Regions from separate parts of the Providencia sp. PROV200 genome, predicted to be linked through region 1. Evidence: predicted binding sites of a transcription regulator. Region 1 holds the regulator's gene; each other region holds the start of a gene.
The links. The regulator PurR, encoded in region 1, represses purine synthesis genes. The targets are predictions, from matches to a motif close to CANGCAAACGTTTGCNTG.
Positions count from the first base shown of each region.

Region 2: the regulator PurR is predicted to act here: its motif matches at 1,648-1,665, upstream of purE (5-(carboxyamino)imidazole ribonucleotide mutase).
Region 3: the regulator PurR is predicted to act here: its motif matches at 6,891-6,908, upstream of purM (phosphoribosylformylglycinamidine cyclo-ligase).
Region 4: the regulator PurR is predicted to act here: its motif matches at 1,091-1,108, upstream of guaB (IMP dehydrogenase).

Region 1 covers NZ_CP096307.1:1,816,195-1,824,493, reverse strand. Annotated here, with positions in the region: gene sodB (superoxide dismutase [Fe]) at 165-743, shown strand; gene purR (HTH-type transcriptional repressor PurR) at 1,185-2,210, shown strand; gene punR (DNA-binding transcriptional activator PunR) at 2,220-3,125, opposite strand; gene punC (purine nucleoside transporter PunC) at 3,248-4,474, shown strand; gene M1E86_RS08330 (helix-turn-helix transcriptional regulator) at 4,783-5,541, shown strand; gene M1E86_RS08325 (putative quinol monooxygenase) at 5,566-5,838, shown strand; gene M1E86_RS08320 (riboflavin synthase subunit alpha) at 6,052-6,717, opposite strand; gene M1E86_RS08315 (MATE family efflux transporter) at 6,993-8,299, shown strand, end outside.
Region 2 covers NZ_CP096307.1:3,102,722-3,111,020, reverse strand. Annotated here, with positions in the region: gene purK (5-(carboxyamino)imidazole ribonucleotide synthase) at 1-1,051, opposite strand, end outside; gene purE (5-(carboxyamino)imidazole ribonucleotide mutase) at 1,051-1,566, opposite strand; gene lpxH (UDP-2,3-diacylglucosamine diphosphatase) at 1,723-2,448, opposite strand; gene ppiB (peptidylprolyl isomerase B) at 2,459-2,953, opposite strand; gene cysS (cysteine--tRNA ligase) at 3,222-4,610, shown strand; gene M1E86_RS14340 (hypothetical protein) at 4,920-5,690, shown strand; gene fruA (PTS fructose transporter subunit IIBC) at 5,772-7,466, opposite strand; gene fruK (1-phosphofructokinase) at 7,478-8,299, opposite strand, start outside.
Region 3 covers NZ_CP096307.1:2,320,522-2,328,820, reverse strand. Annotated here, with positions in the region: partial or broken gene mgtE (magnesium transporter) at 1-307, opposite strand, end outside; gene M1E86_RS10695 (exopolyphosphatase) at 668-2,197, opposite strand; gene ppk1 (polyphosphate kinase 1) at 2,202-4,271, opposite strand; gene speG (spermidine N1-acetyltransferase) at 4,326-4,913, opposite strand; gene purN (phosphoribosylglycinamide formyltransferase) at 5,149-5,787, opposite strand; gene purM (phosphoribosylformylglycinamidine cyclo-ligase) at 5,787-6,827, opposite strand; gene upp (uracil phosphoribosyltransferase) at 7,181-7,807, shown strand; gene uraA (uracil permease) at 7,906-8,299, shown strand, end outside.
Region 4 covers NZ_CP096307.1:2,288,601-2,296,899, forward strand. Annotated here, with positions in the region: gene guaB (IMP dehydrogenase) at 1-1,028, opposite strand, end outside; gene xseA (exodeoxyribonuclease VII large subunit) at 1,200-2,567, shown strand; gene M1E86_RS10530 (TonB-dependent receptor domain-containing protein) at 2,630-4,888, opposite strand; partial or broken gene M1E86_RS10535 (S9 family peptidase) at 5,029-7,157, opposite strand; gene M1E86_RS10540 (energy transducer TonB family protein) at 7,170-7,973, opposite strand; gene M1E86_RS10545 (ChaN family lipoprotein) at 8,119-8,299, opposite strand, start outside.

The DNA.
Region 1 (8,299 bases):
TCATTACCTTTACCTTTGTAAGGTTGATCGTGCTATTATTAATATATTAAGTATCATATCGCCAATAGGCGAAACTCTAATGATAAGCTGTGACATATTATTTTGCTCATTTTAAGAGCAAACACCCTGAGTATTTTGATATAAAAGCAATCAAGGAGTACGCAATGTCATTTGAACTACCCGCTTTACCGTATGCAAAAGATGCTTTAGAACCTTATATCTCTGCAGAAACCTTAGAATATCACTATGGTAAACACCACAACACTTATGTTGTTAACTTAAATAACCTCATCAAAGGTACTAACTTTGAAGGAAAATCTTTAGAAGAAATTATCAAAACTTCTGAAGCTGGGGTTTTTAACAACGCGGCACAAGTTTGGAACCACACTTTCTATTGGAATTGCTTAGCGCCAAACGCTGGTGGCGAGCCGACAGGCAAAGTTGCGGAAGCGATTAATAAAGCATTCGGTTCTTTTGCTGAATTTAAAGCTCAGTTTACTGATGCCGCAACCAAAAACTTCGGTGCTGGATGGACTTGGTTAGTAAAAAAAGCAGATGGTAGCCTTGCAATCGTCAATACATCGAATGCTGCGACCCCAATCTCTGGTGACGACAAACCTGTGTTAACCGTTGATATTTGGGAGCATGCATACTATATCGATTACCGCAACGCCCGCCCTAAATACTTAGAAAACTTCTGGGCACTGGTTAATTGGAAATTTGTGGAAGCAAACTTAGCATAGTCCTCTAGCAAGTATCGAAACAAAGACTAAATTGACAAGGGCGAGATGTACTCGCCCTTTTATTTCACCTACTCGAGGCTGGAATAAAATCAGAAAATATGTGCAGCAAGAAAAATAATCAGTGCTAATGAGCCCAATGCAGCAAGCAATCCATATTTAAAATCTGTATCCATGAGTTCCTCTCATTTTAATGTCATTGAATTAACAAATAACCACTCATTAATTAAGGTTATTAAGTATACATATCTAAAAAAGTAAAACTAGTGTCTATATCACATGTTATAACATCAATTATTTCTTTCGTTTTTGCGCTAGATCAGACAAAATCGACAACAAATCGCTAAGTTATTGCCAGCAAAGGATCAATGCATCAATATGCAGGTAATTTTTTAACAAGAATTATTATAGAGACCGGTTATTGGTCAGGAGTTTTCTTCCCCCATGGCAACGATTAAAGATGTGGCGAAGCGCGCTGGCGTATCCACCACAACCGTATCCCATGTTATTAATAAAACGCGCTTTGTGGCTGATGACACCAAGGCTGCGGTTTGGGCTGCAATTAAAGAGCTTAATTATTCGCCAAGTGCGGTTGCCCGTAGTTTAAAAGTTAATCATACAAAGTCGATTGGCTTACTCGCAACCTCAAGCGAAGCCCCTTATTTCGCAGAAGTAATTGAATCAGTTGAAAATAGTTGTTATGAAAAAGGTTACACACTTATACTTTGTAATTCTCATAATAATTTGGGAAAACAAAAAGCATATTTGCAAATGTTAGCGCAAAAGCGCGTTGATGGCCTACTTGTGATGTGTTCTGAATATCCAGATACGTTAATTAGTATGCTTGAAGACTATCGTAATATCCCAATGGTGGTGATGGATTGGGGAACCTCCCGAGGTGATTTTACAGACAGTATTATTGATAATTCATTCCATGGTGGGTATCTTGCAGGCCGCTATTTAATTGACCGTGGGCACCGTGATATTGGTGTGATCCCTGGCTCGCTTGAAAGAAACACCGGTATCGGCCGCTTAACAGGCTTCAAAAAAGCAATGGAAGAAGCAAAGATCACACTGAAAGACCAGTGGATAGTACAAGGTGATTTCGAACCTGAATCTGGCTATAAAGCAATGATGCAAATTTTAAGCCATAAACAACGTCCTACTGCGGTATTTTGTGGTGGCGATATCATGGCGATGGGAGCCATTTGTGCGGCTGATGAAATGGGGCTACGCGTTCCACAAGACATTTCAATTATTGGTTATGATAATGTGCGAAATGCGCGCTATTTCACACCAGCATTGACCACTATCCACCAACCCAAAGAGCGTTTAGGCCAAATGGCCTTCACCATGCTGCTCGACCGTATCATTAATAAGCGCGAAGATGCTCAAACAATTGAAGTTCACCCTCGCCTTGTAGAGCGTCGCTCTGTCGCTGACGGGCCATTTATCGATTATCGTCGATAAGACAAATCGTTAAGTTGAAAGCCACTCTGCGTTGAGCGTTTCATTATCACCAAGGTAATCCAATAACCAACGGAGCGCGGGTGATGTACTATTTTCCACCCAAGTTAAACAACAAGGACTGGGTGGAAATGGCTGTGCTAATGCTAGTTCAACTAATTGGCCTTTTTCACAAAGCGGAGCTGCTCGATGCTCCGGTACCATTCCAACACATAGCCCATTAACCAAACAAGCTAAACCATTTTCCCAGTAAGGCACGACAAGCCGACGTTGGTTATCAAGTGCCCAAGTATCACGTTTGGGAAGGTTACGAGAGGTATCTTCGAGACACAAACTCGGGTACTCTCTCATTTGGTCATCAGTCAGTTTCTCACCTATTTGGGCTAATGGGTGTTCTGGACTTGCGACACACATCCACGGCATAAAACCCATATCACGGAAGCTGTATCTTTCGCCTATCGGGGACGCTCGAGTCGCTCCAATCGCAACATCTACACGTCCGTCAGCAAGTGCATCCCACACTCCATTAAACACTTCAGGGTGAATAAAAAGTTCAATATCGGGAAAATGACGATAAAAATCAATAAGTAATTGTTCTGTCCTTTGGGGTTTAACAATACAATCAACAGCAATACTAAATTGCCCGCGCCAGCCATTTGCAACTTGCTGGCATTGATGTCTTGTATCTGTCATTTTTTTGATAACAGAACGACTTTCCTTAATAAATATCGCCCCTGCTTCTGTCAGAACAACATCGCGATGTCGGCGTTCAAATAGAGGAACAGCAAGCCATTCCTCAACTTGCTTGACGGTATAACTGATTGCAGAAGGTACACGGTGCAATTCATCAGCAGCACCACTAAAACTTCCAGTTCGAGCAACTGCATCAATCACTTCGAGTGCATGCGCAGACCACATAACCTCTCCTTTCAAAAATTTTGATGGCAAGATCCAAATATTACCGTTTCACAACCTAAAAAAATAGCCTATACAATGACATCATCATTAACAATTTTTTAAATATCAGATAAGTAATAATTATGTCGAATACTGTGAAAAAAAATTCTCCGGGTTTTATGGTTTACCTTGCAGGACTTAGTATGCTAGGTTTTTTAGCCATTGATATGTATTTACCTGCATTTGGCGCTATGCAAAACACCTTGCATACCTCTGAAGGCGCCATCAGTGCTTCTCTCAGTATTTTTTTAGCTGGTTTTGCCTTTGCTCAGCTATTATGGGGGCCATTATCAGACAAACTTGGCCGTAAGCCTGTGCTAATTGTGGGCTTAACTATTTTCATTATCAGTAGCTTAGCCATTTATTGGGTCGAAACCGCAACACAGCTATTAACACTACGTTTTTTACAGGCTGTTGGGGTCTGCTCCGCGGCAGTTTTATGGCAAGCCCTTGTTATCGACCGCTATGATGAGGCAAATACCCAGAAAGTCTTTGCTTCTATCATGCCACTAGTCGCGCTATCCCCGGCTTTAGCCCCATTATTAGGAGCATGGGTTCTAGAGCACCAAACATGGGAAGCAATTTTCCTGATCCTAATGGCGGTGGGCATACTACTTTTATTACCGACACTCTTTTTGAAAAATGTTTCAGTTAAAACAATAACTGATGATAACCAACCAGAAACTAAGATTTCTTTCTCAAACTTGCTCAGTTCCCCTGTTTTCAGCGGTAACGTGCTGGTTTATGCATCCTGTAGCGCGGGTTTCTTCGCTTGGTTAACCGGGTCACCTTTTATCTTACGTGACATGGGCTTCAACCCTGCTGATATTGGTTTGAGCTATATTCCACAAACTTTAGCCTTTATTGTTGGTGGATATGGCTGCCGCATTTTATTAGCAAAAGTTCGCGCAGAAACGCTATTTCCATTATTATTAATTGGTTACGCGGTAAGCATGTCTATTTTATTTATCATGGCCATCTATACCACACCATCATTAACCATGATATTGATCCCATTTTGCTTTATGGCGGCAATGAACGGGGCCTCTTATCCTATTGCAGTATCCAAAGCACTAAATGCATTTCCTAGCGCGAGTGGTAAAGCAGCTGCATTGCAAAATGCCTTACAATTAGGTCTATGTTTCTTAGCAAGCCTACTTGTTTCAGCCCTGAGTTTAGACCCATTGTTAGCAACAACGGGTGTCATGGCGGTTACCATTATTCCAATGACCATTGGTTATTTTATGCAACGCTGCGGCAATAAAAATAATCAAGATCTTGAGCAGGTCGATTGCCAAACGATCTCCTAAAGTATAGCTTGTCGAATCAATCATGCCGTATATAATCGGCATGATTGATATTTAACTAATTCCCAAAAACTTCTTCCAATGTATAACTCTTATGGTTATACCGTAACATTTATTAAGTATTTTTCTATATCACCCATTATTCTTAGCTCACAAAACCTGAACTTTCTTGTCAAAACCCCTTAATCTAAGCGGATTTCACTAATAAATAAGGCTTTTTTTTTGTTATCTACTAAGATATAGATGTTTCATGGTTAATTTTCTTGTTAAAAAACGTTATCATTGCGACATTAAATAATGAGTGCTCAAGAATGATGTTAAAACAGTATTATCCACCAGATGAATTAAAATCCTTTGTTAGCTCTATTTTAATAATCAAAGAGTTTACAGAGGCAATTAAAATTTTTCCTGGAACAGGTGCTGAAATCTGGGTTTCATCAGATACATTTCACATGACAACTGAAAGCAACTCAGCCGCAGACCCTTATCAGCTGATTATTCCTAGAGTCAACACATTTACTGCTAGCCCTAATTTTTCAAAAGTTATGGTATTACGTATTCGTCATGATGCATTGCGTTTTCTTCTGCCTCAAAGAACACTAAATTATACTGATAAACCCATCGCACTAAATGACATATGGAAAGACCGTTGGTTTGAAGCTTTAGCTAACTCTTCATTCAAAGAGTTGTTGGATTGCTTTAATAGGACAAAAGCCAAGAAAAAGTCTCATTTCACAGATGAAATTTTAGAGTTGCTATATCGTAACCCAACTAAAAAAATCACTGAAATTGCCGAAGAGACAGGTTTACATCTCCGAGTCATTCAAAAAGAGTTTTTAAAAGAATACGGTATTACACCAAAAAGGTACCAGATCAATTGTCGCTTAGAGCACGTTTTAAAAAGTATGGTAGTAGAACCAGATACCTACCGCTGGTTTGAAACAGGCTATTATGACCAATCCCACTTTTACCGTGATTTTAAAAGATACTTTACTATGACGCCGTCGGCATTTTTAAAATCAAGTTATTCGCTTTTTTACAATACAAAAACTAAGTACCCATTAAGATAGTTCTTAATACATAAGGAGAACGGAATGAGTATTGTTGTGTATGCCCAAATTACAACAGAAAGGACGGATGGGTATTTAACGAAAGAAATCGTTCGTGACTTAGCAAAACTAAGCCGCCGAGAGAAAGGATGCATTCAATATGATCTTATGGCTAAAGAAAATGGTTACATTGTTTTCGAGGAATGGGAAGACACTCAGGCATTAGAGATGCATAAAAACAGTCCGCATTTCAAGCGATTAGTTGAAGCAATTGAACGTGATAACGCTAGCTTTTCTGTCAATTTTAGTGAAAAATGATCTATTAATAATGAAAACTAGAGCGCATTGTATTTTTAAGCAATTTTAACCTTCTTTATTTAATAGAACTCCGTAACCTATATTCAATAAACAAAATCCAACCATACTTTATTCAGGCTATAGCATAAACTACTATTGCTATAGCCTACCTGATTGCTTATATCGCTATTTATCTTTAACATAAATAACGCAATTGCTTGCTTTAATGCCTATTCACTCTGTTTTTGCTACATTAGCCAACTCTTCTGCTTGCTGTAATAACTTTTCTTGTTCTTTTTGATTTAAAACGCGTTCAACCGTATCAACAATTGCCTGCGTTTGTGGGTCTATCTCTATATTTATTTTATCACCCAAGCGTTTTTTACCTAGTGTTGTTCTCTCTAATGTTTCTGGGATTAAATGTACACAAAACCGATTATTGATTACATCACCCACCGTTAAACTGATGCCATCAATCGCCACAAAGCCTTTATGCAAAATATATTTCATCAAAGCTTTATCATGAATTGACAACCAAATTTGGTGGTTATCTTCGGATGTGAAAATTTTACTAATTTCAGCTGTTGTCATGATATGACCAGAAACGATATGGCCGCCAATTTCGTCACCATATTTTGCGGCGCGTTCGATGTTAACAACATCACCTTCTTGTAATTCCCCTAAGTTAGTCAATCTCAGAGTTTCTTTAATTAGATCAAAACTGACTCTCTCACCATCGATTTTCGTTACCGTCAAACAACAACCATTATGCGCAACGGAAGCCCCTGTTTCTAAACCTCTAAGTAATTCAGGGGTAAATTTCATTACATGAGTTCGAAAGTTGGCTCTTTCTGTAATTTCAATAATAGGAGCGGTCGCTTGGACAATGCCTGTAAACATAATGATTCCCAGTGTAGTGGATTAATAAGCTCAGTTTACATCAGAATTTTTAGAGATCTATCCTATTTGAGTGATAAACAAGACGTTAATAAATCGAGTATTTGTCCATATATTAGGTTCTAAAATGCTCTTTTATAGTTTGTTACCATATCATTATTGGAATCCATTTAGAAAAGGGATAGAATGAGCGGTTTTTAATAATCAATGAGAACTTAGTAACTCATTTATTTTTCTAATTTTTTCCTCTTATTTTCTTTTATTACAAAGGTGTATGCGTGCAGAAATATTTTACAGAAGCGCGTAACTTGTTGGCACTTGGTATTCCTATCGTTTTGGCTCAATTTTCACAAACTGCAATGGGGTTTGTGGATACCGTTATGGCTGGAAGTGTTAGTGAAATTGAGATGTCCGCAGTTGCAGTTGGGTTTTCCATCTGGCTGCCAGCTATTCTTTTTGGCCAGGGCATTTTGATGGCTTTAACTCCAATCGTTGCACAAATGAATGGGTCAGGTCGTCGTAACTTGATTGGAGACCAAATTCAACAAGGGCTGTGGTTAGCGCTGCTTTTAGCCTTAGGTATTATGTGTCTTCTTTATAATAGCCAGCTTATTATCAGCAATATGCCCCATATTGATAAAGAATTGGCGGATAAGTCTGTCCGTTTTTTACATGCTATTATGTGGGGAGCCCCAGGATACTTATTTTATCAGGTGTATCGTAGTCAATGTGAAGGGCTTTCAAAAACCAAACCGGGGATGGTGATTGGTTTTCTTGGCTTGATGATTAATATTCCCATTAACTATATCTTTATCTATGGTCACTTTGGTGCCCCAGCTTTAGGTGGTGTGGGCTGTGGTGTCGCGACCGCATCAGTGTATTGGGCTATGTGTCTGATGATGAGATGGTATGTGAAACGTGCTACTGCGCAGCGCGATATTCGCCCTACAGTCTCTTTCACATCGCCAAATCCATTAATCTTAAAGCGAATTATCGTATTAGGTACCCCTATTGGTCTGGCACTTTTCTTTGAGGTCACTTTATTTGCCGTCGTCGCCTTGTTAGTCGCCCCATTAGGTGTTGTTGCAGTCGCTGGCCATCAAGTTGCATTGAATTTCAGCTCCGTGATGTTTATGTTCCCATTATCATTAGGAATAGCTGCAACCATTCGCGTAGGTTATAACTTAGGACAGAAATCGACTGAAGCCGCTAAAGTTTCATCTTATACTGGTATTGCTGTTGGCTTAATGATCGCTTGTTTTACCGCCGTTCTCACTGCGGTCTTCCGTGAACCGATTGCAATGATGTATAACAAAAACCCTGAAGTGGTTGTTTTAGCGAGTAGTTTGATGCTATATGCCGCTATTTATCAATTATCAGACTCTGTGCAAGTTATTGGTGCGGGAATTTTACGTGGCTACAAAGATACACGTTCTATTTTCTTTATTACCTTCACCGCATATTGGTTACTTGGTTTACCTTCCGGTTATATCTTAGCATTAACTGATATTATCGCACCGGCTATGGGCCCTAAAGGCTTTTGGATTGGCTTTATCATTGGATTAAGCGCAGCTGCGATAGGTAT
Region 2 (8,299 bases), 1.3 Mb from region 1:
TTGCCCACTCAATGCCACTTTTGTACTCATTTGGCAAAAGTGAAGTCAATGCGTTAAGTGTTGCAGATAACTGGTCGTGGTCACTATGAGAAAGGTTTAAATGGCCAACTTTACGAGCAGGGCGTACCTCTTTTTCATACCAGTGAAGGTGAACGAGGGGTAAGCTCAGCCAGTCTATATTTACATCAGTACCGATTAAATTGACCATAACAGCAGGGCTATACACTTCAGGTGACGGCATCGGTAGGTCTAATATGGCACGTAAATGCAGCTCAAATTGGCTAATGGATGCGCCATTTTGTGTCCAATGGCCGCTATTGTGTACTCGAGGCGCAATCTCGTTAATCAGTAGGTTATCACCTACGACAAAGCATTCCATGGCCATCACACCAATATATCCTAACTCATCCATGACCGCGCTAAGCATGGCTTGAGCGTGTTCTTGTTGTGGGTTAGTTGACTTAGGGAAAGCCACACTTGTCCGCAAAATACCTTCTTGGTGCAAATTATGGGTGATCGGATAAAAAACAGACTCACCCGCAGCATTACGCGCCCCAATCACAGAAACTTCGGCATCAAATGGGATACCTTGTTCAACGATGCACTCACCATAAATTTCTGCTGGTAGCTCTTTTTCATCGCCGGGGCGAACACGCCATTGGCCGCGGCCGTCATAGCCGCCCGTTCTGCGTTTCACGATCAAAAAATCACCTAAGGTGGCGAAAAGTTCAGGCCATTGCTCAGGGGATTCAAGTAACGCCCACGGCGCGGTAGCTAAATTTAAGTTATCAAATATGCTTTTTTGTGGAAACCTATCCGCTAAACGTGGAAAAATATCACGATTAATAAAGGCATTATGGCGAGCTAATTCTTTTGTTAGTGGGGTTTCTGGCCAGCGTTCAATTTCCGCGGTGATGACGCTTTGTTGATAAGGAACCGCTTCCGGCTCGGCATCAAGCCCAACAGGAAAGACGGCAATGCCTAATGGCTCGCCAGCTTGGCGCAGCATACGGCCTAATTGGCCATTACCAAGAACGCAAACGGGTTTCATTAGGCGTTCCTCGGATCTGGGTTGTTTAACACATCTTTGGTTTGCGCTTCCCGCCATGCGGTGAGGCGATTGAAAATAGCAGTATCACTTATCGCTAATACTTGTGCGGCTAACAGCGCTGCGTTTGCGGCACCTGCTTTACCGATGGCTAACGTACCAACAGGAATACCTTTAGGCATTTGCACGATAGAATATAAGCTATCAACACCACTCAATGCAGCGCTTTGCACCGGAACCCCAAAAACAGGGACTAATGTTTTAGCGGCAATCATTCCTGGTAGATGTGCGGCACCACCCGCGCCTGCAATAATCACATCAAAGCCGTTCACTTTGGCGGTTTCAGCAAAAGAAAATAGTTTATCTGGTGTGCGGTGTGCAGAGACGATTTCGACATGAAAAGGAATTTGGAGTTCAGATAATACATCAGCCGCGTGCTGCATGGTCGTCCAATCACTTTTAGAACCCATAACAATGGCGATTTTTGCCGCAGATTGAGCAGGAACTTGGGCAGTCATTTGGTGCTTTCCTGTATTGAAAAAAAACATCACCCTGAGGTGGGAAATTGAATTGGCTTGATCATATCATGGTAAAGCAGTAAGGAAAACGTTTGCGTGGTTAATAATTAAGCAAACGAGCATGGAAATATATTGAAAATGGTTAGTTAGGCGAACTTACTCAAAGGGAAAGAAAATCAGTTCAATGCCTTGCTCGTTAATCACAAAGGCGGAACCTTCGTGGTGCCATGCACCTAATACACCCCGATAATGCAATTTACCGCCAACATTTATCTCATGAATGGCAGGCCGGTGAGTATGACCATGGATCATCCATTGCGCTTGGTGCCTTTGTAATGCATCAATAACGGCTTTTGAATTGACGTCCATAATCGATTCGGCTTTCATGCTGCTTGCATATTGGCTGTTTTGCCGCATTTTTTGTGCGATACGGCGACGTATGAAGAGAGGGAGTAGTAAAAATACTCGTTGGATCCAAGGTGTGTGAACTTTTTTACGGTAATTTTGATAGGCGGCATCATCGGTACATAAAGTATCACCATGCAGAATTAAAATACGCTTACCATAAAGTTCGAGCAATGTTTCTTGTGGGAGTATGGTCATGCCACACTGTTTCGCATAGCGTTTACCAATTAAAAAATCCCGATTTCCATGAATGAAATAGCAAGGAACTCCACGGTCAGTGAGCTGTTTTAGTTCGTTGGCAACTTGCTGATGTAGCGGATTGGTATCATCATCGCCCACCCAATAATTAAAAAAATCACCGAGAATATACAGGCTTTCGGCATGGATGGCTTGCTGTTGAATGAAATTAATAAAACCGGCGGTGATCGCCGGTTCATCTTCACTCAAATGCAAATCTGCAATGATGTAAGTGGACATGCGTTCAGGTTTACTCGCTGACAGTCACTTTTTCAATGATGACGTCTTCGCGAGGAACGTCTTGGTGGAAGCCACTACGGCCTGTTGAGACCCCTTTGATTTTGTCAACAACGTCCATACCTTCAACCACTTCAGCAAACACGCAGTAACCCCATCCGTCAGGGCGTTCTGAACGGAAGTTTAAGAAGTCATTATCAGCCACGTTGATGAAAAATTGTGCTGTTGCAGAGTGTGGGTCGTTTGTACGAGCCATTGCTAAAGTACCACGGGTATTTTTTACACCGTTGTTAGCTTCATTTTTGATAGGTGCTTTAGTGTTTTTTTGTTCCATGCCCGGCTCAAAACCACCGCCTTGGATCATGAAGCCATTAATAACACGATGGAAAATGGTATTATTGTAAAAACCTTCACGGCAGTAAGTTAAAAAGTTTTCGACAGTAACGGGGGCTTTATCGTCAAACGTTTTGATAACAATGTCACCGTGATTGGTATGAAATGTAACCATAATAGCTATCCTGAATAATTGTTTTTTGTGCGCTAACTTGCGTAAGCGTTGAGATCAGCACGTTTATATCACAGATAAAACCTGACTTGAAGCGGAAGGAAGCTTAGTCGGCAGTTTTATAGCATAATAGATGTGTATTAAACCCAATGAGTAAACTGAAAAGGAAGCGGGGTAAACCCTTGCATTCTTAAGATGATCGGGGTTCAATAACATGATATTTTATCGGTAAAAATCGATAATCATTTTTCAAATAAATGGAAAAGTTCAGATGCTACAAATTTTTAATACACTAAGTCGTCAAAAAGAAGAGTTTAAGCCCATCCACGCAGGGAAGATTGGGATGTATGTGTGTGGCATCACTATCTACGACTTGTGTCATATCGGCCATGGCCGTACATTTGTGGCGTTTGATGCAATTAGCCGTTATTTACGTTATTTGGGTTACGACTTAAATTATGTACGCAACGTTACCGATATTGACGATAAAATCATTAAACGTGCTGCAGAAAACAATGAAAGCGTAGAAGAGCTCACAACGCGAATGTTGGCTGAAATGCACAAAGATTTTGATGCATTGAATATTTTGCGTCCAGATAGCGAACCACGAGCAACTCGTCATATTGATGAAATTATTGAATTAACTCAAAGCTTGATTGCACGTGGTCATGCTTATGTCGCGACGAATGGCGATGTTATGTTTGAGGTGAAAACCGATCCAAACTATGGCCAGTTATCACGTCAAGACTTAGAACAGCTACAAGCGGGAGCTCGCGTTGAAGTGGCTGATGTAAAACGCAATCCGATGGATTTCGTCTTATGGAAAATGTCTAAAGAGGGGGAGCCGAGCTGGGAGTCCCCGTGGGGCTTAGGCCGCCCTGGATGGCACATTGAATGTTCGGCTATGAACAGTAAAACGTTAGGTAACCATTTTGATATTCACGGTGGCGGCTCTGATTTAATGTTCCCTCACCATGAAAATGAAATTGCTCAATCGACCTGTGCCCATGATGGTCCTTATGTGAATTATTGGATGCATTCAGGAATGGTGATGGTCGATAGAGAAAAAATGTCTAAATCTCTCAATAACTTCTTTACTATTCGTGATGTGCTTGAGTATTACGATGCAGAAACGGTGCGTTATTTTCTGTTGTCAGGCCATTACCGCAGCCAACTTAATTACACAGAAGAGAACTTGAAACAGGCACGTACCGCGCTTGAGCGCATGTACACGGCATTACGTGGTACAGATAAGTCAGCCGTACCTGCTGGTGGTGATGAATTTAAAGCACGTTTCATTGAAGCAATGAATGATGACTTTAATACACCTGAAGCCTATTCGGTATTATTTGATATGGTTCGTGAAGTTAACCGCCTGAAATCAGAAGATATGTCAGCAGCAAATGGTATGGCTGCACAATTGCGTGAGTTAGCAAGCGTGCTGGGTTTACTAGAACAAGACCCAGAAGTCTTTTTAAAAGGCGGCGCACAAACTGAAGATGATGCGGAAGTGGCAAAAATTGAGGCATTAATTCAACAACGTCTAGATGCACGTAAGAATAAAGATTGGGCGCAAGCGGATGCGGCTCGTGATGAACTTACTGCCATGGGGATAGTGCTTGAAGATGGTGCATCTGGCACTACGTGGCGTCGCAAATAATACGCGTCATATTTCGCGTTGTGGCGGTGTTGTCATCACTTGGCTACTTGGGTCACATACTTTTGTATGCTCCCCAAGTTATCCGTGTTCGGCGCCTAGCCACAACACGAACTATTTAGCGTATTAATATTAGTCATATTTCGAATGCTAATTGAGTTAAAAAAGTTATAAATATTTAAGCGGTTAGATATAGATATCTAGCCGCTTTTATTTGGATGGCTAAATTTGAAAGACATGATTATTCACTTATAAAATAATCGTTGTTAATGAAGCATAGTTTAAATTAACAACAATAATATAGGGGGGATTATGTCTAAAAAGGTTAATACAATTAACGCGAACTTTAATTTTTTTCGAGTGCACGATAGTAAAAGAGGAAATAAAGTATATGACACTATTAGATTAATAAATAGCACTAATGTTAAGAGGCCTAGTAATACGCATAAATTAAAAAATCGTTTATATAATTGGTTTAGCACATTAATTAGAGTAATTAAACATACAGATAAAACAGTGAATGTAGAAACCCGAGTAAAACCAAGTTCTAGGAATACGGTCAAAAAATTTGAGATTGGGGAAATACGTTCTCAGGGAACCATAAATGCGAATACTGTTGTTGAAAAAACGCCAGTGAATATAGCGCATCTAACAAAACATTTCGATGAATTACTCACTAATGCACCAGATGTTTTACTCGTCTTAGCGTCAGATAATAGTTTTTTGGAGAATAATGTTCCTCGATATTTTAGTCATCCCAAAATTAAGCAATATGGCGAATATATAGTTTCCTCTTTTCCTTGTGCTTTATCTGAAAATAAATTGGGTTATCTTGATATTGATAACCGTACAGTATGTATTGCTAAAAATGGAAAATCAGTTTCTATGAGAGTTGTACATGTCACAAACTGGTCTGAAATGGTAATTGAAAAAAATGATTGGTATGAGTTATCCAATTACGCGGATAAAGTCGGGGATGAAAAAGCTAAGATTAGAGCAAAATCAGAGTTATATCAATCTCATAACGGTGTTTCTCTACTTCATTTTAATGATGAATATGCGGCAAACCTCATAGGGACGTGATTAAATGGATAAAAAATCCCCCAGTTAAGGGGGAAGTAAGACTACCAACAGGGACTAGGAATGGAACTTAAAGTTGTGTGATTAAGCGATACTCGCCATTGCTTGTTGGGCTTCTTTAGGTGTCGCTTTTTTGACAATGGCATAAAGCACACCTGAAACCACCGTACCAGCCACTATCGCGAATAAATACATCAATACATGATTAATAGCTCCGGGTATTAACAGCACAAATAAACCACCGTGAGGTGCCATTAACTGAATACCAAAGTACATGGATAGCGCCCCTGTTATTGCGCCACCAATAATGCAAACAGGAAGAACGCGAATCGGGTCTTTGGCCGCAAATGGGATTGCACCTTCTGAAATAAAACATAAACCGAGAACAAAAGAGGCTTTACCCGCTTCGCGTTCAGCAGGAACAAATTTATGTCGTGCTAATAGGGTTGCAACGCCCATTGCCAGAGGTGGCACCATTCCTGCCGCCATAATTGCTGCCATTGGTGCATAGGTTTGTGAACTTAATAGACCGACACCAAAGGCATATGCCGCTTTATTGACTGGGCCTCCCATATCCGTACACATCATCGCACCTAGAATTGCGCCTAAGATCACTGCATTGGTGGTTCCCATGGTATTTAACCAGTGAGTTAGCCAATCCATTAACCAAGCTACAGGGTGGCCAATGACATAGATCATCGCTAAACCTGTAAATAAAGTGGAAATGAGCGGTACGATTAGAATTGGCTTTAACGCTTCCATCGTTTGCGGCAATTTTAGTCGGGTACTAATAAAGTGAGCACTATAACCGGCAAGGAAACCGGAAATGATACCACCCAAAAATCCAGCACCTAAAGTGGTCGCAAGTACCCCACCGACCAAACCTGGGGTTAGCCCCGTTCTGTCAGCAATGGAATAGGCGATATAACCGGATAACACGGGCACCATCAGCGCAAGCGCGGTTTGTCCGCCAATTAGGCTAAGCGCCCAAGCTAGAGAGCCTTCTACATTGGATGCATCTAAGCCAAATGCAAATGAAAGCGCAGTACACAACCCTCCAGCGACAACCATCGGGAGCATGTATGATACCCCAGTGAGTAAGTGCTTATAGACTCCACGTTTCTCATTATAACCATTTGATTGCGATGATTTTTTTCCGTTTTGAGGTGTGAATATAATAGCCTCTTTTATCGCTTTATCTAATTCTTGTGCTGTTTTCTTCAATGCAGCACTGGTGGAGGTGCGGTACATGGGTTTCCCTGCAAACTTATCCACATTGACTTCGATATCGGCTGCGACAATGACTAAGTCGGCTTGTGCTATTTCTTCTGGCGTAATTTCATTTCCAACCCCGACAGAGCCGCGGGTTTCGACTTTGATATTCCAGCCGCGTTTTTTTGCTTCAGCTTCAAGTGCTTCTGCAGACATATAGGTGTGCGCAACCCCTGTCGGGCAAGCGGTAACGGCTAATACAGAGTAAGATTTTGTATGCTGTGGCTGGGTGATTTTCTGCTCACAAAGTGTCGCTTCGTTAATTGCAGATGCCAAAAATTCAGCGGGTTGCCTCACTGCGATATCGGGGTGACCGAAATAGATTTTTTTATCTGTGCAATTAAAGTTTTCAGGCAACTGAGTATCAAAACAAATCACGATATCTGCATCAGTAAGTTGTTCAGTGAAAGTGATATTTTGTGAGGCAGATACATTTTTTAAGGCATCGATAGCTAGCCAACAAATTGCAGGGCCTTGCTGGTGGCTTGGTGCGACTAATATTTTCATGACTTTCATCCTCATTCAGCCGTAAATGGTTGTAAGTCAACCTTCGTCATCATATGCGCAAGTTGTGCTCGGTCTGTGATACCGACATTGGGTTGAGAGACTGCAAGTGCAGAAACCGCGGTAGCTAAGCGTAGTGTGTGATCACTTGTTTGTCTCATCATCAGCCCGTAAATTAATCCGCCTACCATTGAATCCCCTGCACCAACGGTGCTGATAACCTCACACTCAGGTGGTTTAGCAAACCAAGCGCCGGAGGAGTTGACCCACATAGCGCCTTTTTCGCCTAAAGAGACCACCACATGGGCAATACCTTGTTGTCGAAGTTGATTTGCAGCATTTACGATATCTTGCTGAGTAGGGAGAGGTTTTCCTGCCCAAATTTCAAGCTCACGGTGATTCGGTTTTACTAACCAAGGAGACGCTTTGAGCCCAGCGACAAAGGCCTCGCGGCTACTATCAAAAATGACACACATACATTGTTCTCTAAGGCGTAACATCCAATGCGTAAAATCATTTAAATCAACACCCTGAGGTAAACTGCCACTGACGCAAATCATATCGAACTGACCCGCCCAGCTTAATGAATCGGTGACGAAGCGTTGCCAATCCGCTTTGGTGACACTGAATCCTGAAAAATTAAAATCGGTAACAGCTCCCGTATGCTCTGTTAGTTTGACATTGATACGAGTACGACCTTCGACGACTTGAAAGCGGTTAGCAATCCCGGTTTCACTGAATGCTTTTTGGAAGCCATCTTGGTTTTCCTTGCCCAAAAAACCACCAACAGTGACATCAATCCCTAAATTTTTCAGCACCTTAGCCACATTTATGCC
Region 3 (8,299 bases), 500 kb from region 1:
GGCTACGTAGGCTAGGCTCTAAATAAGTGAGGAGCCGCCGCATGGTGTCGCGAGGTAAATGCTCAGCAATATAGGCTTGTTCATCAACATGTAAGTTAGCAACTGCGCGAAGAAGCTCTCTGTCAGACATATCCTTAATTAGGCTATCCCAAACAGAAACAGAAGCTTCAACTAACACTTCACCACGCTCGTTATTATCAACTAGGCGCCATAATGCTAAACGCTCATCATAAGGAAGCATTTCTAAGATATCGGCGATATCTGCAGTATGTAAATCAAGTAGCAATTCTTTTACAAGACTAATTTTTTCACTAATTGCTTTGTCATCAATACTGACGTGTTGGTCATTTTCAACAAGCGCATGGACGAACTCTTCGTCATCTAAAAATAGCGTCAGGATTTGCTGACGAATATGCGCCAGTTTTTGAGAATGCGGGTTGACTGTTGGCAACGCATCGGTTGAGAAAGCAGATTGTGACATTTTAATCCTTAAAGCAATAGCAGCGCAAAAGCGCTTTTTATGAATTCGTCTGCGAGCGGACGAAATTTATTATCATTATTGTCGCCTATTTAAATAATATATCAAATAGTTGAGTCAAATAAGCGGTGATCTTAAAGTCATCAATGATGAATAATAAGAATAAATCACTACAATAATGGCCGCAACTCACTCATTTTCTGCGCAAATAGTCAACGACCAACCGGGAACATCTTCCCAATAGCCACTCTCTTTTTCTAAATCTAATAACATCAATGCATTTTGCGCGAGATATTCAGATGGTAAATAGAGAGTCCAGTGCCCATCATCCGTTTCTATTCGTAATGAAGAGGGGATCGTTGTAGATTGGCGTTGATTATTTAACAAAATGGCTAGCCGCAAAATTTGAATAAGCGGCATAAATTGTTTTCTTTTAAATAAGTTAAATTTAGGGATATCGTCATACTTGATAGCCCTTCGATGGTTACGCACCAATGTTGCAAGTAATAATTGCTGTTCTTGGTTGAAACCCGGTAAATTGGTATTTTGCAATATATAAGCAGAATGGCGGTGCATACCGCTATGATTAATGCTTAAGCCAACTTCATGGAGCATAACTGCCCATATTAAAATGGATTCCAGCTGGGGATTGAGCTGCTTGGGGTTTTGTTGCCCCCACTGGAAATAAAGCTCTTCCATCGTTTTTAATACGCGTTTAGCTTGCTCTCTGTCGATATTATAATGTTCAGCAAGGCTTAATGCAGTACGCTGGCGGATATCTTGGTGGCGAAAGCGGCCTTCCATTTCATATAAAACGCCTTCACGTAATGCGCCGTCAGATAAACGTAACTCTTTAATTTCTAAGGAATCAAATACAGCAAGTAAAATGGCTAAACCAGGAACAAATACGCGTTTACGTTCGTTAGATAGACCTAATATATTCAACGAGCTAAATGACTTATATTTTAATGCCATTTGCTTGATTTCGATAAGGCGTTCCCGAGTGATAATGCCGTCTTTATAGCCTAATTCTTGTATCACACCATGGGCGGCTTTGATAGTACCAGAAGCGCCCATTGCGACGTCCCATGTTTGTTTTTTAAATAAAATTGCGGTGCTTTCTAATTTTAAGCAAGCCCCTAGATAAGCGCGACTAAAAAATTCAGGGGTAATTTCTTCATTTGGAAAATAAGTACGGGCAAAACTCACACAGCCCATTCGACGACTTTCAATCAAAAGAGGCTCAAATTTTTCACCAATGACTAATTCTGTTGAACCACCACCGATATCGAGAACCAATTTACGGCCTTTTTCGGGTTGAGTGTGTTCAACCCCCATAAAAATCAAGCGAGCTTCTTCTTGGCCTGAAATGATTTCAATCGGGTAAGGGATGATTTCTTTAGCGCGTTGCAGAAACTGTTTTACATTAGTCGCCACCCGTAATGAGTGAGTCCCAACAATACACACGTTCTCAGGGGAAAAACCTTGTAACCGTTCGGCAAACAACGCGAGGCAGGCAAGCCCACGCTCCATGGCTTCTTCGCTTAGTTCATTCGTGTCACTCAGGCCATCAGCGAGGTGAACACGCTTTTTTAAACGAGTGAGAACTTGCAATGCACCGTTGACAATACGGGCAATGACCATATGAAAACTATTTGAGCCTAAATCTATAGCCGCAATTTCTTGTGGTCTCGGTGTTGATGCGTTGGTTATTGGCATATTTTTAAGCTCTTGTATCAGGTGTTTCGATTGATTTTAAATAATCATACACAGCAAGTTGGGCCTGAATTTTACGTTTATTTCCGCGGGGAACATAATGATTACTTAAATCTTTGTCAACATAACGTGCTTTTACGGTATCGCTAAATTGCAGCTCTAAAATATCCAACACCCGTTGTTTTAAATGTGGGTCGACTAAGCTAACGGCAACTTCAATGCGGTAGTCAATATTGCGCGTCATCCAGTCAGCGGAGGAAATAAAGACTTTTTCGTCACCTGCATTGGTGAAAACATAGACACGGTCATGCTCAAGGAAGCGGTCAACAATACTGGTTACTTGAATATTTTCACTGTAGCCAGCTTGACCTGCCACTAAAGAGCACATCCCCCTGACTAACAAACGAATTTTGACACCCGCATTGGAGGCATCATACAGTTTGTCAATTAACTCTTTATCGACTAAATTATTGATTTTTAATGTGATGCCACTGGGCCGCTCAGCGAGCGCATTTTCGATTTCTTGGTCAATTAAGGCCATCAAACGGATCCGTGTATTTTGTGGGGACACCATTAAATTATCAAAAGTCACTGGGCGGTATGGGTTTTCAATAAAGCTAAATACCCGACGAACTTCGTTGGTGATCAGCTCATTTGCAGTGAGTAGGGAGTAATCGGTATAAAGCCGAGCGGTTTTTTCGTTAAAATTACCCGTACCAATATGGGCATAGCGAACGATTTGGCCTTCTTCCATACGTGAAATAATAAATAATTTTGCATGGATTTTAAGCCCTGGCGCGGAGAAAATAACATGCACGCCGGCTTCGGTTAACCGTTTAGCCCAATGAATATTGGCGGCTTCATCAAACCGTGCTTGTAACTCAACGACCACCGTGACTTTTTTTCCATTATGGGCGGCATGAATGACAGAGTCGATAATGCGAGAGTCTTTCGCGACACGGTAAATATTAATTTTAATCGACAAGACATTCGGGTCAAAAGACGCTTGTCGTAATAACTCTAAAGTATGCTCAAAGGTATAGTAGGGATAATACAGCAGCACATCACGTTCACGAATGGCATCGAAACCGTTACGGAAATTATCAAACCAACGATGACGCAGCCTTGGTAATGGCTTGTTTAATAAATTTTTATTTCCCTCATTCGGGAAGTTAATAAAATCTTTAAAATTGTGGTAGCGACCGCCAGCAATCACGGAGTCATCACTGGATAACCCCAGTTTTTCACGTAAAAGAGCAACCATTTCGTCAGGCATATCACGTTGATAGACAAAACGTACAGGCTCTGCGGTTAAACGCTGTTTTAATGTGGATGACATTATCTCAAGTAAGCTCGATTCCATCTCTGTTGCGATGTCGTACTCCGCATCACGCGTCATTTTCATCGAATAGGCATTGAGCTTATCGTAATCAAAGAAGCCTTTGAAAATTTCATCCAGTGTATAGCGAAGGATATTGTCAATTAAAATCATTGACTTGCGACGCTTTGGCATTTCAGGCGGTAGGTTAACAAACCGAGGCACTTTATCGGAAGGAATTTCCAACAGTGCATATTGAATTTGGTTACCATTGATGATTTCAACAGCAAGATACGTGTAGTCATCTTTTAGGAATTCAACGAGATTGGTATCAGGATTAATTAATATTGGCGTAATATGCTGACGCAGATTCTGCCGAAAATATTGACGTAACCAAATCTGTTGGCGTGGAGAAATTTGCCGTTCGTTAATCAAGAATATTTGATTACGCGCCATTTCCAATAGTAAGTCATTGTAGAGAATATCGAATTCTTGTTCTTGTTTGGCAACTCTTGATTGAATTTTTTTTAATAAATGGCGAGCACCGCTTGCCGAACCGCGTTCTTCATTAATTAAAATACGGCGTTTGACGTCGGCGAAGCGGACTTTATAAAATTCGTCTAGATTATTGGAATAAATCCCCAAAAAACGCATTCGTTCAATAAGAGGGTTACGCTTGTCGGCTGCTTCTTGTAAAACACGCTCGTTAAAAGACAGCCAGCTTAACTCTTTTTCATGATAGAGACGTTCTTGGGACATTCTAACTCCGTATTAGACTCTTATTACTTTATGGCTATGATACCAGTCAGTTAGCTAAATGTGTTGTTTAATTGCTTTATCTTGGCTAATAACACTTTCTGGATTGGCAGATTGCTGCTTCATCGTAAAATATTGTTGTTGAAAAATACACATACGGATAGCGGTGTGATAACGGCCATTGACAAAAAACTCGTCGATCAGTTCGCCTTCAGTATGGAAGCCTAGTTTATTATAAATATGGATAGCTTTGACATTTTCTTTATCAACAATAAGATAAAGTTTATATAAGTTTAATACAGAAAACGCGTAGTCCATTGCTAATTTTGCAGCGCGACTCGCATAGCCATGACCTTGATGTCTTGGTGCAATGATAATCTGAAATTCAGAGCGTCGGTGAATATAGTCAATCTCGACCAATTCGACTAGGCCAACTTTTTCGCTGTCGTTCTCGACAATAAAGCGGCGCTCAGACTGGTCATGAATATGTTTATCGTAAAGATCGCTTAACTCAACAAAAGCTTCGTAAGGTTCTTCAAACCAATAACGCATAACACTGGCATTATTATCAAGCTGGTGAATGAAAGCTAAATCTTCACGTTCAAGTGGGCGCAACCTAAACGGATGAACTTGCCCGGTAGTCATAAAAATACCTCTATTTAGTTAGGAAAAATGTTTTGTTCTTCGAAGCTAAGGATAACATTTATTTACGATAAAATAATGACATAGCACAGAGAGATTATCACCTTGTTGAAAAATAATTCATTTTACTTAGGGGGAAGCGGTTTAACTCAATACTGCTCTATGTTATTCCATGTGAAATACGACGAAAAAAGGGTGGAGATCCACCCTTAAAATGCGATTTCGCGTATCACGAATATTATTCGTTAGCGTAACCTTGTTGCGGTAAAATATTATTATCTAACAAAGCCTTACCGTTATCCATCACTAATCGGCCACTGATGAACCACTCAACGACTAATGGATAAATCGCATGTTCTTGGGTTTTTATCCGCTCGATAATATCGTCTTCGTTATCTTGTTCAAAGATAGGCACTCTAGCTTGTAAAATCACAGGCCCGCCATCGAGTTCTTCAGTAACGAAATGAACGGATGTACCATGTTCTTTATCTCCATTTTCCAATGCTTTACGGTGTGTGTGTAAACCAGGATATTTAGGTAACAAAGAAGGATGGATGTTGAGTAATTTCCCCGCAAAGTGGTTGACGAATTGGGCTGATAAAATGCGCATAAAACCGGCTAATACGACTAAATCGGGCTGAAACTGGTCAACATATGCGAGTAAGGCGGCATCATAGGCTTGGCGGTCTGCATACTGTTTCGCATCTAAATAACAGGCTGGGATCCCAGCCTGTTGTGCTCGAATAAGGCCATAAGCATTTTCTTGATTGCTAATGACCGCAACAATTTGAGCGCCGATTGCCCCTGAGTGGCAGTTATCAATCAATGATTGCAAATTACTGCCACTGCCAGAAATGAGGACAACAATTTTTTTCATTAGCGGATCACAACCTGCTCTTCACCCGCGGGTAATGTGCCAATGGTACCGATTTGCCATGCGTTTTCACCAAGTTTGTTCAGCAGAGCAAGCGCATTTGCCACTTCCTGTTGTGGTAGCGCAATAACAATACCGACTCCACAGTTGAAGGTACGGTACATTTCGTGAGTGCTCACATCGCCAGCTTGCTGTAACCAGTTAAAGACAGCAGGCCATTGCCAGCTGCTACCGTCAATAATTGCTTGTGTGTTGTCAGGCAGTACGCGAGGAATATTCTCCCAGAACCCGCCACCCGTAATGTGTGCAATGGCATGGATATCGCTGTTTGCGATCAGCTCTAATACATTTTTAACGTAAATACGTGTTGGTTCTAATAAATGGTCAGCTAAAGGTTTCCCATCTAATTGCGTTTTTTCTGGGTTGGTTTGACTGACTTCGAGGATCTTGCGAACCAGCGAATAACCATTTGAATGCGGGCCGCTAGACGCTAAAGCAATTAAAGCATCTCCAGCACTCACTTTGCTGCCATCGATGATTTCTGAGCGCTCGACAACGCCAACACAGAAACCAGCAACATCGTAGTCTTCTCCATGGTACATCCCCGGCATTTCAGCGGTTTCACCACCAACTAACGCGCAACCCGATTGTTTACAACCTTCAGCGATACCCGTAATCACACTCGCAGCGGTATCAACATCCAGTTTACCTGTTGCGTAATAATCAAGAAAGAACAGAGGCTCTGCACCTTGAACGATCAAATCATTGACACACATAGCGACAAGGTCAATCCCAATGGAGTCATGACGTTTTAAATCCATTGCTAAGCGTAATTTTGTACCGACACCGTCAGTGCCTGAAACTAAAACAGGCTCACGGTATTTTTGTGGCAGGGAACATAATGCACCGAATCCCCCAAGCCCGCCCATCACTTCAGGGCGGCGGGTTTCTTTTACGACACCTTTAATACGTTCAACCAAGGCGTTACCCGCATCAATATCAACACCGGCATCTTTATAGCTGAGAGAGGTTTTATCAGTCACTACGGCCCCCAAGGCAATTACATTTTTGAGAAAAATAACATCATTGACATTATTCTAACAGGCTAGGCAAACGTTTGCGATAGCTTTGTGTTGGAAATTTTTTTAGTACTCGCGATCAAAAAAGAGGATTGCTAAGTCGTCGTACAGCAAAATAATAAATGATTTTATTTAAATCAAATTTGCGGTTTAGCCAATTTCAACTTAACTGAGATAAGGTATGATCCTAGAAAAAATTGTGTTAATCGCTGTTGTTTTGACCAAAATCAAGTGTTATCTAGTGGCAACCAAAGCTAAAAGAGGTATAATCCGGCGATTTTTTTGTCCGCCGCCGTCTTAAATAGTAGGAGAAACCCATGAAGATCGTTGAGGTAAAACACCCTCTCGTTAAACATAAACTCGGCCTGATGCGAGATCATGATATAAGCACTAAACGCTTTCGTGAACTGGCCTCAGAGGTTGGTAGCCTACTGACTTATGAAGCAACTGCTGACCTTGAAACTGAAAAAGTGACTATCGATGGTTGGTGTGGTCCTGTAGAAATAGAACAAATTAAAGGTAAGAAAATCACTGTAGTACCCATTCTCCGTGCTGGGATTGGTATGATGAATGGTGTATTAGATAGTATTCCAAGTGCACGTATTAGTGTGGTAGGTGTTTATCGTGATGAAGAAACACTTCAGCCTGTTCCTTATTTCCAAAAACTCGCCTCTAACATTGAAGAACGTATGGCATTAGTCGTTGACCCAATGTTAGCAACGGGTGGCTCAATGATTGCTACCATTGATTTGTTAAAAAATGCGGGTTGTACCTCGATTAAAATCTTAGTCCTTGTTGCAGCGCCAGAAGGTTTAAAAGCGTTAGAAGCTGCGCATCCAGATGTTGAATTATACACCGCTTCAATTGATGAGTATTTAAATGAAGAGGGGTATATCGTTCCGGGTCTCGGTGACGCGGGCGACAAGATATTTGGTACTAAATAATGATAAGCCGACTGAGAAGTCGGCTTTTTTTTGATTAATTGTAGAGACTCACTGCTTACTCAGTGATTAGCCACTTCGCTAAAAGAGGATAAAGTCACATGACTCGTCGCACCATCAGTGTTGAAGAAAGACCGCCATTATTACAAACTATCCCACTGAGCCTTCAACATCTGTTTGCTATGTTTGGCGCAACCGTTATCGTACCCATTCTGTTTGGTGTAAACCCCGCGACAATTTTGCTGTTTAATGGAATAGGGACGCTGCTGTATCTATTTATTTGTAAAGGGCAGATCCCAGCTTATTTAGGTTCAAGCTTTGCATTCATTTCCCCTGTGTTGATTTTATTACCATTAGGTTATGAGCTGGCGCTCGGCGGCTTTATTATTTGTGGTGTGTTGTTCTGTATCGTTGCATTGATTGTTAAAGTTGCGGGAAGAGGGTGGATCAACGTGATGTTTCCCCCAGCGGCAATGGGAGCAATTGTGGCTGTGA
Region 4 (8,299 bases), 470 kb from region 1:
AAACGAATACCACCATCCGCAATAACAGGAATACCCGTACCTTCAAGTGCTTCTGCCGCTTCTGCAATCGCTGTGATTTGCGGTACACCTACACCTGTTACGATACGAGTGGTACAAATAGAACCCGGACCAATACCCACTTTAACTGCGCTAACACCTGCATCTGCTAAGGCTTTAGCCCCTTCAGCTGTTGCAACGTTACCGCCTATGATTTGTAATTCAGGGTATTTTTGGCGGGTTTCACGAATACGTTGTAATACGCCTTCTGAATGGCCATGTGATGAGTCAATTAATAAAACATCAACGCCAGCGGCCACCAGTGCATCAACACGCTCTTCATTTCCTGCACCAGCACCAACCGCAGCACCAACACGTAAACGGCCTTGCTCGTCTTTACACGCGTTTGGTTTACGTTCTGCTTTTTGGAAATCTTTTACGGTGATCATCCCTAACAAATGAAAGTTATCATCGATCACTAAGGCTTTTTCAACACGTTTTTCATGCATTTTTTGTAAAACAATTTCACGTGCTTCACCTTCTTTGACGGTCACTAAACGCTCTTTTGGCGTCATCACAGCAGTAACAGGTTGGTCTAAATCTGTCACAAAACGGACGTCACGGCCTGTAATGATACCGACTAACGAGTTGTCTTTAGCAACAACAGGATAACCCGCGAACCCATTACGCTCAGCCATTTCTTGCACTTCACGAATGGTCGTATCTGGCGTTACGGTGACAGGGTCAGTAACCACACCACTTTCATGCTTTTTCACACGGCGAACTTCTTCCGCTTGGCGCTCGATAGTCATGTTTTTATGGATGAAGCCAATGCCACCTTCTTGTGCCAATGCGATAGCAAGATCAGATTCAGTGACAGTATCCATGGCTGCAGAAAGCATAGGAATGTTCAGGCGGATGTTTGCAGTCAGTTGAGTTGATAAGTCTGCAGTATTTGGTAATACCGTTGAGTGTGCAGGAACGAGTAAAACGTCGTCGAAAGTTAGTGCTTCTTTTTTAATGCGTAACATAGGCAATATCCCACCAGGCAGCGTTATGGAAAGGTATAAAATATTGCCGCGGCATTATACACACCGAAAACGGTTGCTTCCAGCGTTTTTTTGAAAAAAAACTTGATAACTCTTATGGCTGCGTTAGTATCTATCGATTAAGTCATTGTTTTAAAATTTGATCTGGCTCACATGTCGACATCACAAAATAGCGCAATTTACTCTGTTAGCAAGCTTAACCAGACAGTTCGAGAACTTCTTGATAACCAAATGGGTCGTATTTGGCTAACCGCAGAAATTTCTAATTTTTCGCAGCCAAGTTCCGGTCATTGGTATCTCACCTTAAAAGATGATCGGGCTCAGGTTCGTGCAGCCATGTTCCGTGGGCAAAATGCGCGAGTCACTTTCCGTCCTCAGAATGGCCAACAGGTGTTAGTCAGAGCGACCGTCACCTTATATGAGCCGCGAGGCGACTATCAATTAATTCTTGAAAGCATGCAGCCAGCTGGTGAAGGCTTACTACAACAGCGTTTTGAGCTATTAAAACAAACGCTAAGCGCACAAGGCTTATTTGATATTATTCATAAAAAACCGCTCCCTAGCCCGGCTAAATCTGTCGGTATCATTACCTCAGCAACGGGTGCGGCACTGCATGACATTTTAAATATTTTGCGTCGTCGTGACCCTTCCCTGCCTATCATCATCTACCCAACGGCCGTTCAAGGTGAGATGGCGCCAGCACAAATTGCTCGAATGATTGAGCTAGCAAACCTACGTCAAGAGTGTGATGTGTTGATCGTCGGTCGCGGTGGCGGCTCACTTGAAGATTTATGGGCATTTAATGAAGAAATCGTTGCTAGAGCCATTTTTTCTAGTCAACTGCCTATAATTAGCGCTGTTGGCCATGAGACCGATGTGACCATTGCCGACTATGTCGCGGACGTAAGAGCGCCAACCCCATCGGCGGCCGCTGAGCTTGTTAGCCGTAATCAATTGGAAATGCTCCGCCAGCTAAAATCAGCGCAGCAACACCTTGAAATAGCGGTGGATTACTATATAGCAGGTCAACAACAAAGATTCGCACGCTTGCATCATCGCCTACAACAACAGCACCCGCAATTGCGGTTGGCGAGGCAACATAACCAACTCAATCTATTGCAGCAAAAGCTGACGCAGTCGATGACGCGGCAACTACAAAGTTCAACGGCTAAATTCGAGAAAATTAATCGTCGTTTACTGCAAAATGATTTGCGTCCTCAATTGCAAAAACAGCAGCGTCAGTTGCAGCAGACACAGTATCATTTGCAGAATATGGTCACGAGTTTGGTTAATAGTTACCGCCAACGTTTCGCAGTGGCTTGTTCGAAAATGGAAGCGGTTAGCCCATTAGCGACCCTAGCTCGCGGGTTTAGTATAAGTGAAACCTCTAAAGGCACCGTGTTGAAAAAAACCAGCCAAGTGAAAGTTGGTCAACCACTGAGAACTCGCCTTAATGATGGCTGGGTTGAAAGCCAAGTCACCCACATTGAGAAGGTTAAAGCCAAAAGAGTATCGAAATAATTATTTTATCCACTTATCTCGATAAAAATAACGAGATAAGTGGTGTTAAATTTATATGTTGATTAGAAACGCACCTGTCCACCTATCATATAGGTACGCCCTCTACCCGTTTCGTTATTTCGTCCTCGTTCTTCCATAATTGCACCCGAATTTGCACGATTTAATGCATCGGTATAGTTTTTATTTGTCACATTGTTAATGGTCATCATCAACTTAACGTTTTTATTGATTTCATAATCTGCATATACATCAATAATGGTTGGCTGTTTTTCGTATTTTTCCGTCATCGCATCACCATTTTGGTCGGCATCAAGAATTGGGCTAATCCGCTTAGACGGCCCTGTCCACGTTATCGTTGAACCCAGTGTCAGCTTTTCATCCAGCAAACGCACACCTGAGTCTAATGTTAGGTAATAGTCGGGTAATTGCGTAAAGTCTCCAGCACTAAATGCAGAGGTACTATTAATAGAAACCGGTTGTTTCCCTGACTCTTTGGTATAGGAAATCATTGAGTAAAATACTCCTGCATCATAGTTGGCTTGCAATTCATACCCTCGCAGATTCACATTTCGGTGGTCATTCACATACATTTCTGCTCGCTGAGACATGGTTGGATTCTCTTTATCCCATACATCATCATTGACTAAACACCAATCAAATTCATCCTGTGGATTGGAACGACAAAGAATGAAAGCCTTACTTGTGATGTAATCTTTAACCTGAGTATGAAACCACAATGCTTTTAGATTAAATTGGTCGCCCTCCACCACTAAATCAGGTTTTAAGCTATTAAAGCCAACCTGCCACGTTTTCGATTTTTCACCTTTAAGAAATGGATTCATGCTCTGACCACCATTTGAGGAGAAAAAAGCTTCTTGTGAATTTGGCGCTCGCATTGAATGAGCATAGCTAACAAAGGGTTGGAATTCAGGAATAGGTTGCGCGGATAACAAGATACCCGGGTTAATACCGCTATCTTTAATATTCAGATTACTGGCTTCTTGAGGAAAACATTTCTCTGTTGCATCACACTCAGGTTTATAGCCCTTCACATTATAATTGAGGTAATTAAGGTCAAATACCGCTGTATAAATATCATACTTTGCTTCAAATTGGGTATATAGGCTCGCGATATCTTGTTTTCCACTTGGCGCAAATGGATTGTTGATCTGAGTGTTTGGATCTTCAACTGGCTGAGCAACTTTACTGTATTTGGTTTTCATTAATTTCGAGCCAACTTGCCATTTATAATCCACATCTCCATAAGAAAAATGGCTTGTATTGGATAAATTAATACTATCGGATTTATTTTTAGAGATGGCATCTCTATATGCACCACCAATAGGATCACCTTGGAGTTTTTGCTCATTATTTCCATGGCTTGCCAATATTTCCACATCAATTAATTCATTTAATGGGGTGTATTTATATTTAAGATAATAATCATCACTGTTAATCTTTCTGCTGGTTAGTTTATTTTGCAAGAAACGACCACTGAATTCTAATTCATGGCTGTCATTCGGTTTATATTTTAACTTTGCCAATTGAGATTGTGGCTTTTGTTTGAATGAGGGATCTGTGGCAAATTCATCACTATCAAACCCATCGCCATTCTTATAACTACCAGGAATATTATGACCGCTAATTGCAATTAAACCACCAAAGTAGCCATCATCTTGTAATAATGTCTTCCCCGCAACCGCAACCATCCCGTTATAACCGAGGCCATTATCTCCCCAGCTAGCTTTACTACGCAGGCCATATAAATTGTTGTTGAAGATCACATCATCAATACCGATAGTGCGAAAATTAGCACTCCCCGCCAGTGCATTGACGCTGTTGCTGCCATTGAGCTGACCTTTCTCTACTTCCACAGCCACTATAAAGTTAGGATCTATTAATGAGCCAAAATCATTACTTGGCTGCATTCCGTGAGTGTACTTACTTGGGGAATTACCATAATAACTTTGCGTGACACCATCAACCATCATATTCACGCGACCAAAGCCACTTAACCCGCGAATATTGACATTTACCGTACCTTGACTGGCATCCATTTGAGTATAGGTACCGGGCATGGTACGGATAATTTTATCCATCGACTGCAATTTATTTTCCGTACCAACCGCGCTATAAGCACCCGGTTTTTCCAATGCTTTGACTAATGGCGTTTGTTTCTGCGCACCCGAAACTTTTAATTGGCTAAAATTAACCACACCCTCTTTCTGCTTATTTTGCTGCTGTGTATTTTCAGCCAAAGCAATCCCTTGGTAGCTAGTCGTAATAATACCAGCAACCATAATTATTGTTTTATTATTCATTAAACCATTCCTGTAAACGTACTGTGTGTCATACGCTCACACTGCTAACACAGAGCAAATAAAGCCTGTGAAAAGGCTCAACAACAATGTCATTAATATTGTTGTTGGCCTGAAATAACCTAGTTTTTATAGGTTAATTATTATTTTAAATAAGGGAAATATTTATCTTTATTTTCAAGCATAAGAATAAAGCTATATTCTTGGGCAATATCATCTAATGCATTAAAGCGGCCCGATTTACCACCATGCCCTGCATTCATATTCGTTTCTAATAATAATGAGTTGCCTTGCTTAATATCTCGCAATTTAGCCACCCATTTTGCAGGTTCCCAATATTGAACTTGTGAGTCATGTAGCCCTGTCGTCACTAAAATATGTGGGTAATGTTGTGCTTTGATATTATCATAAGGGCTATACGCTTTAATTCGCCAGTAATCTTCTTCATTTTCAGGGTTACCCCACTCATCGTATTCCCCGGTGGTCAGCGGAATTGATGGGTCTAACATTGTGGTCACTACATCCACAAATGGAACCGCGGAAACAACCCCTCGTATAAATTAGGTGCCATGTTCACTACTGCGCCCATTAATAAGCCACCCGCACTACCCCCCATGGCATACACATGTCCTGCTTTACCATAACCTTCTGATAATAACCCTTTGGTTGCATCAATAAAGTCAGTAAATGTATTCATCTTGTGGATTGTTTTGCCTTGTATGTACCAATTTTTACCTAAATCACCACCACCACGAATATGTGCAATCGCGTAAACAAAACCACGATCCAGTAAAGACAAACGAGATGAGCTAAATGAAGGATCAATGCCATACCCATAAGCGCCATAACCATAGACTAACAATGGATTTTGGCCATGTTTGAAGAGATCTTTACGATAAACCAAGGAAACCGGAACTTTTACTCCATCTTGTGCGGTAACCCAAATACGCTCACTTTGGTAGTTTTGCTTATTAAAATCTTTAACTTCTTCTTGTTTTAAAAGCTGTTCTTCTTGAGTCAGCATATTAATTTCATATACTGAAGACGGTGTGGTCATTGATGAGTAGCCGTAGCGTAGTGTGTCTGTATCAGGCTCAGGGTTATTACTAATCCATGCCATATACGTTGGGTCATCAAAGCTCACTTGGTTTTCTTTATGCGTTAACCAGCTGATTTGGCGAATATTTACTAAGCCATTTTGGCGCTCTTCTACAACTAACCAATTATTAAATAAAGCAAAACCTTCAAGATCAACCCCATCACGTGGGGCTATAAAGCTTGCCCACGGCGCTGAAATATTATCTACAATATATAAACCAAATAATGGGTGTTGGTGATTAGAACGAATGTAAAATTTACCATTGAAATGATCAGGATAGTACTCAACCCCAACTTGACGTGGTTTTAAGATTTTAGCGTCATTTTGTGGCTGATTTGCATCAATTAACCGATATTCAGAAGTTTCAGTACTCGTGATACCTATTAAAATAAAATCTTTTGACGTCGATTTCGCTAAACTAACGTAAAAAGTATCATCCTTTTCTTCATACACCAGTTTGTCTTGAGTTTGCTGTGTACCATATTGGTGCCTAACGACTTGATAAGGAAGCAATGTTTGCTTGTCCTTATTCACATAGAATAGCGTTTGGTTGTCATTGGCCCAAACAATATTACCTGATGTATTGGTTAACACATTTTCTTGCCACTCGCTCTCATCAATTTTGCGAAATGACACGACAAATTCATTACGCCCTTGGCGATCTTCAGCAATGGCAAGAGTGGTATTATCTGGCGAAATAGCTAATGCGCCCATACGATAATATTCAGTGCCTTCTGCACGTTCATTACCATCAACTAATACAACCCATTCACCCTGGCTATTTACCGGACGCCTTTCATAGATAGAGTAGTTTTTACCTGCAACCACTCGAGAGCGGTAAGTATAACCATTATAATTATAAGGAACTGATTCATCGTCCTGCTTCATACGTGAAAAAAGTTCATCGTAAATTTCTTTTTTTAACGGCTCACCTTTTTCAAGTTGTTGCTGCGTATAATTATTTTCTTGCGTTAAATATTCGATAACGTCTGGAGACTCACGCTGGTCATCTCTTAACCAATAGTAGTTATCAACACGGGCATCTCCGTGAGTGGTAATGGTATGAGGCTGTTTTTTGGCTATTGGCGCTGACATTCTTTCCTCCGCAGCACTCGTTGCTGCATATAAACCAAGTGATGTAATAAGACAAAACTCAGTGAGTTTATTACGCATAATTAATCCAATCTATTTTTCATTAAGAGTAAAATCAATAGGGATCCTGACTGTTACCCGCCCATTCATTAAAATTTCGGCCGGTGGTTCAGGCAACGGTGCTGCCCTTGATAGCACCTGCAACGCTTCTCTATCCAACGACCGCGTTCCAGATGAATTCACCAAGTCGCTAGCAAGCAAAAAGCCTTGTGGATCAACCGTAAATGTCACGGTTGATTGACCAACTCGCCCTCGCCTTACGGCCTCTTCAGGGAACCGCTTGTATTTATTTAATTTCCCCAATACTTGAGCTTCCCACAGCCGCTTCGCGTTATCTATCGATTGTGACTGGCTGTTAAACTCTGCGGCAACTTTCTGAGTCTGTCGTGGTGCTGCCGCATCACTGGTGACAGGAGCATCATTGGCCTTTGAATCAGTCGCTTGTTTTTGTTCAACCGTCTGTTTTTCACGCTTTTGTTTTTTAACTTCAACTGTTCGCTGTTTACTCACCGCCTTAGCCACTTGCACTTCTGCCTGCTCATTGACAGCCAATGGCGGTATAATCTTTTCCTCTGATGGCATTTCATGGGCCTGACTTGCCACCGATAACTCTTGTAACTGACCAATGTTAACTTCCGTTAGCTGCTCCGCTTGCGATTCAATCGAAATCTCCATAACCACGGATGGCGGTGGCAATAACTCTTCCCATTGTTGATTGTGAGTTACCCAGATATACACCCCAACAACCACAACATGAAGAGCGATTGCCAATGCGAACCACCCACTCATCTTTGTCGTTCGCTTTAAATATTCATTTTCAAATGTTGTTATGCTCATTTTTATCTTACATACTTACGTACTCTCACATAAACGCAAATGATAATTAATAACAAATGAAAATGGAAATCATTTCTTAATGAAAATAAAGATTACTTCACAAAATTAACTTTTTTGAAATCATTAGGTTGCTATTATTTAGTCATCATTTAGGTGTATACCACACAAAATCCGCATGTAAGTGGTCTATTTCTTCCCCTCTTTCCGAAATAATTAACACTTTCATTGGTTCATCAGGGGCGAGATCTTGCACATGCAAGGGGACACCAATAGCCCTTGTTGCATGGTAGCCACCGGCGAACAGAAGCGCTGGTGTAGGCGCATTT